Regions from separate parts of the Streptomyces sp. NBC_00258 genome, predicted to be linked through region 2. Evidence: riboswitches for the same ligand, from Rfam matches in the RefSeq annotation. Region 2 holds a riboswitch; the other holds the start of a gene.
What was found. Region 2 has a riboswitch for ZMP and ZTP ahead of OG718_RS10250 (bifunctional 5,10-methylenetetrahydrofolate dehydrogenase/5,10-methenyltetrahydrofolate cyclohydrolase). Riboswitches for the same ligand answer to the same signal wherever they lie in the genome.
Positions count from the first base shown of each region.

Region 1: it holds a riboswitch for ZMP and ZTP, as region 2 does, so the genes downstream of both, OG718_RS23240 (glycine hydroxymethyltransferase) here and OG718_RS10250 (bifunctional 5,10-methylenetetrahydrofolate dehydrogenase/5,10-methenyltetrahydrofolate cyclohydrolase) in region 2, are expected to answer to the same signal.

Region 1 covers NZ_CP108081.1:5,233,548-5,235,924, reverse strand. Annotated here, with positions in the region: gene rocD (ornithine--oxo-acid transaminase) at 1-540, opposite strand, end outside; ZMP/ZTP riboswitch at 714-800, shown strand; gene OG718_RS23240 (glycine hydroxymethyltransferase) at 832-2,277, shown strand.
Region 2 covers NZ_CP108081.1:2,212,626-2,215,002, reverse strand. Annotated here, with positions in the region: gene OG718_RS10255 (CU044_5270 family protein) at 1-429, shown strand, start outside; gene OG718_RS10250 (bifunctional 5,10-methylenetetrahydrofolate dehydrogenase/5,10-methenyltetrahydrofolate cyclohydrolase) at 430-1,278, opposite strand; ZMP/ZTP riboswitch at 1,299-1,385, opposite strand; gene OG718_RS10245 (hypothetical protein) at 1,401-2,258, opposite strand; gene OG718_RS10240 (MarR family winged helix-turn-helix transcriptional regulator) at 2,336-2,377, shown strand, end outside.

The DNA.
Region 1 (2,377 bases), 3.0 Mb from region 2:
GCGCATCGCCGTCAGATCCCCGTACGGCACGATCTCGAAGCCCGGCGTGTACGGACCGAAGTCCGCCCGGGCCTCGGAATCCGTGGAGAAGCTGATGATCGTCGTCGTACGCCCGTGGAAGTTGTTGCCCGCCACGACGACCTTCGCCATCCCGTCGGGCACGCCCTTGACCCGGTACCCCCACTTTCGGGCGGTCTTCACGGCCGACTCGACAGCCTCCGCGCCCGTGTTCATCGGCAGCACCATCTCCATGCCGCACAACTCGGCCAGCCGCGTGCAGAACTCGGCGAACCGGTCGTGGTGGAACGCCCGCGACGTCAACGTCACCCGCTCCAACTGCGCCTTCGCCGCCTCGATCAGCCGCCTGTTGCCGTGACCGAAATTCAGCGCCGAATACCCGGCCAGCAGATCCAGATAACGGCGCCCCTCGACGTCCGTCATCCAGGCCCCGTCCGCCGTCGCCACGACGACCGGAAGCGGGTGGTAGGTGGGCGCGCTGTGGGCTTCGGCCGAGGCGATCAGTTCTTCGGTAGTGCTCACGGGGTCTCCGTTTCCGGCCGCACAAGGGCTCGTGACCTGCTTCTTTTCCCGCTGCTGTTCCCGAGCTCCGGCCCGGCTCCCTTCCGGCCGTCCGACTGCATGTGGCCCCTTTCCTATCGTCGCTCGCATGGTGGACGGCGGACCCCGACGGTCCGGCGCGCCCGGTACGCTGATCCACGGGCCGTGACTGGCGCGCTGGGATGGGACCGACCATCGGGGAGCGGCCCAAGAACTGTGTGCCGTGCGCCTGGGCCGAACCGTGAACGCCGAACGCCACGTCCGGAGGCCGTCATGTCAGAGCCCCTCTCCAACGAATCCACCGCCTTCCGCAGCGCCCTCGAAGTGATCCGCGCCGTCGAGCCCCGCGTCGCCGACGCCATCGGACAGGAAGTCGCCGACCAGCGCGAGATGCTCAAGCTGATCGCCTCCGAGAACTACGCCTCCCCGGCCACCCTGCTGGCGATGGGCAACTGGTTCAGCGACAAGTACGCCGAAGGCACCGTCGGCCGCCGCTTCTACGCCGGCTGCCGCAACGTGGACACCGTCGAGGCCCTCGCCGCCGAGCACGCCCGCGAACTCTTCGGCGCGGAGCACGCCTACGCCCAGCCGCACTCCGGCATCGACGCCAACCTCGTCGCCTTCTGGGCCGTCCTCGCCGCCCGCGTCGAGGCCCCGGCCCTCCAGAAGGCCGGCGTCCGCAACGTCAACGACCTCTCCGACGCCGACTGGGCCGAACTGCGCCAGGCCTTCGGCAACCAGCGCATGCTCGGCATGTCCCTGGACGCCGGCGGCCACCTCACCCACGGCTTCCGCCCGAACATCTCAGGCAAGATGTTCGACCAGCGCTCCTACGGCACCGACCCCGCCACCGGCCTCATCGACTACGAGGCCCTGCGCACCTCCGCCCGTGAGTTCAAGCCCCTGATCATCGTCGCCGGCTACTCCGCCTACCCCCGTCTCGTGAACTTCCGGATCATGCGGGAGATCGCCGACGAGGTCGGCGCCACGCTCATGGTCGACATGGCGCACTTCGCCGGTCTCGTCGCCGGCAAGGTCCTCACCGGTGACTTCGACCCGGTTCCGCACGCCCAGATCGTCACCACGACCACCCACAAGTCGCTGCGCGGCCCGCGCGGCGGCATGGTCCTGTGCGACTCCTCCCTCGCCGACCAGGTCGACCGCGGCTGCCCGATGGTCCTCGGCGGCCCCCTCCCGCACGTCATGGCCGCCAAGGCGGTCGCGCTCGCCGAGGCCCGCCGTCCCGAGTTCCGCGACTACGCCCAGGCCGTCGTCGACAACGCCCGTGCCCTCGCCGAGGGCCTGATGCGACGCGGCGCCACGCTGGTCACCGGCGGCACCGACAACCACCTCAACCTCATCGACGTCGCCTCCTCCTACGGCCTCACCGGCCGCCAGGCCGAGACCGCCCTGCTCGACTCGGGCATCGTCACCAACCGCAACGCCATCCCCGCCGACCCCAACGGCGCCTGGTACACCTCCGGCATCCGCATCGGCACCCCGGCGCTGACCACCCGTGGCCTCGGCGCCACCGAGATGGACGAGATCGCCGGTCTCATCGACCGCGTCCTCGCCACCACGGAGCCCGGCACCACCGCCAAGGGCGCCCCTTCCAAGGCCCAGCACGTCCTGGACCCGAAGATCGCCGACGAGATCTCCCACCGGGCGACCGACCTCCTGGCCGGCTTCCCGCTCTACCCGGAGATCGACCTCGGCTGAGACCGCGGGCACGGTCGCGGGCGAGGCGGAGGGAGCGGGTGCCGAGACCGAGAACCGACACCCGGTCTCGGCCGGAGCCGCTCCGCGAGCCGAACCAGCG
Region 2 (2,377 bases):
ATCAGCGAGCAGACCTTCCCGCCGAGCTGGAGCGACGCCCCGCCCGAGTCGCCGCCCCCGCACGACGCCAGGCGGCTGCGCGCCTATCTGCAGGACGCGCAGCACACCGACACCCCGCTTACCACGTCCGAACTGCTGGACGTCACAAGGCTGTTGCTCGACACCTGGACCCTCGGCGCCCGTGAGGACGCGGCACTCGCCCGGCTCCTCGCGGACGCCGACGGACTGCGGCCCGTCGGCCAGGTGACCGATCGCCTGGGCCGGAGAGGCCAGGCGTACGTGTACGACGGCACCGGCTTCCGGGAGATGCTGATCATGGACCCGGTCACCGGTGCCGTCCTCGGCCTGGAGAGCACGGCCACGGCCGCCGAGCCCGAGTACGGGCTCAAGGCGGGTGACGTCATGGACTACAGCGCGTGGATGCGCTGATCAGGCGCCGGTCTGCCGCGTGGCCGCCTCGACGGTCTGGGCCAGCAGCGTGGCGATCGTCATCGGTCCGACCCCGCCCGGCACGGGGGTGATCAGCGAGGCCCGCTCCCGTGCGCTGTCGAAGTCGACGTCGCCGACGTTGCCGGGGTTGTAACCGGCGTCGACGACGACCGCGCCCGGCTTGATGTCCTCGCCGCGGATCAGCCGGGGCCGCCCCACCGCGGCCACCACGATGTCGGCCTCCCGCACGACCGCCGACAGGTCGGCCGTGCGCGAGTGGCAGTACGTCACCGTGGCGTCGCGTCCGAGCAGCAGCATGCCCACCGGCTTGCCGAGGATCGCGCTGCGGCCCACCACGACGGCCCGCTTGCCGGCCGGGTCGACGTCGTACTCGTCCAGGAGCCGCATGATCCCGCCGGGCGTGCACGACGCGAAGCCCGGCAGACCGAAGCTCATCGCGGAGAACGACGCCAGCGTGACGCCGTCGACGTCCTTCTCCGGAGCGATCGCCTCGAACGCCGCGCGCTCGTCGATGTGGTGACCCATCGGGTGCTGCAACAGGATCCCGTGCACGGTCGGGTCCGCGGACAGCGCGGTGAGCGTGCCGACCAGCTCGGCCGTCGGGATCCCGGCAGGCAGAGCCACGTGCCGCGACTCGATACCCGCCTTGCGGGAACGGTTCTGCTTCATGCGTACGTACGTGACGGAGGCGGGGTCCTCGCCCACCAGCACGGTGGCCAGACAGGGTGCCGCCCCCATGCGTTCGGTGAGGCCGGCCGCCCGCTTGGCCGTCTCCTCGACGATCCGCCCGGCGAGACCGGTGCCGTCCATCAGCTGGGCCTGGGACATGAGCTACTCCTGAGCGTCGTGGAAGATGCCCAGGCGCGCGGCGAAGACGTGTGCGTCGGGCCGCTCCCCGGTGGTACTCCACCTCAGCGCCAGTCACGGCCCACGCCCACACTAGCCGAGGGTCAGGACTCGTCCTCGGGCCCGGCCGTCGGGTCCACGCCCGCCAGGAACCCGGTCGCCTGTGCCTCGATGCGTACGGCACCGATCGCCCCCGCCCAGCGCGCCACCTCGTTCGCGAGGGCCGCGGCTCCCGCCTCGTCGCCGCGGTCGCGGGCCAGCACCGCCAGGAGCAGCTGCTGGGAGAGGGTGCCGGGGACGTTCCCCGCCCGAGCGCCGAGAGCGGTCGCCCGGGTCCAGCGCTCCCGTGCCCGTGCGTGGTCCAGGTCGTCGTGGTCGTGGTCGCCGAGATGCCGCAGCGCCTCACGGGCCAGCAGATCGTCGCCCGCCTCCCCGGCGCTCAGGGCGAGTTCGTAGTGCGCGGGGGCCGCGTCCCGCTCGGCGAAGAGGTTGTCGACGATCAGCCCGAGATACATCCGCGCCCAGCCCCGGCGCACCTCGTCGTCCGCCCGCTCGCACAGCTCCTGCGCACCCCGCCGCAGCTCCGCCAGCTCGGCGGGATCCTTGCCCGCCGGCCCGAACCGGAACGTACCGTCACCGCGGAGCAGCCGGAAATACGTGTGCCGCAGCCGTACGAAGTCCAGGTCCCAGAGGCCGACCGGCCCGGTGAGTTCGTCCAAGACCCTGTCCGCGGCGGCGATCCGCAGGTCCACGGTGTCCGTACCTCCGAACCAGTCGTGCTCAAGAGCGACCTCCGCCCCGGCGAGAGCGAGGACCGCGCGGTCGTGGGGCTCGTCCGTGACGGCCCCGTCGAGGAGGTCCAGGGCGCTCTGCCACCGCCCGGCCCGGGCCAGTTCACGCGCCGCCGCGACGACAACGTCCACCGGAAGGACGGCGTGGGCCGTGCTCGTCTTTTTTGTCATGGCGAGGAAGGTAGTAATCAGAAAAACTATCCACAAGAAAACTATCGGGCTGCCGCCCGGACGTCAGGAGGGGATCGGTGGGCGATTCGGTCGACCGGCATGTCGAGCTCTGGTCGAAG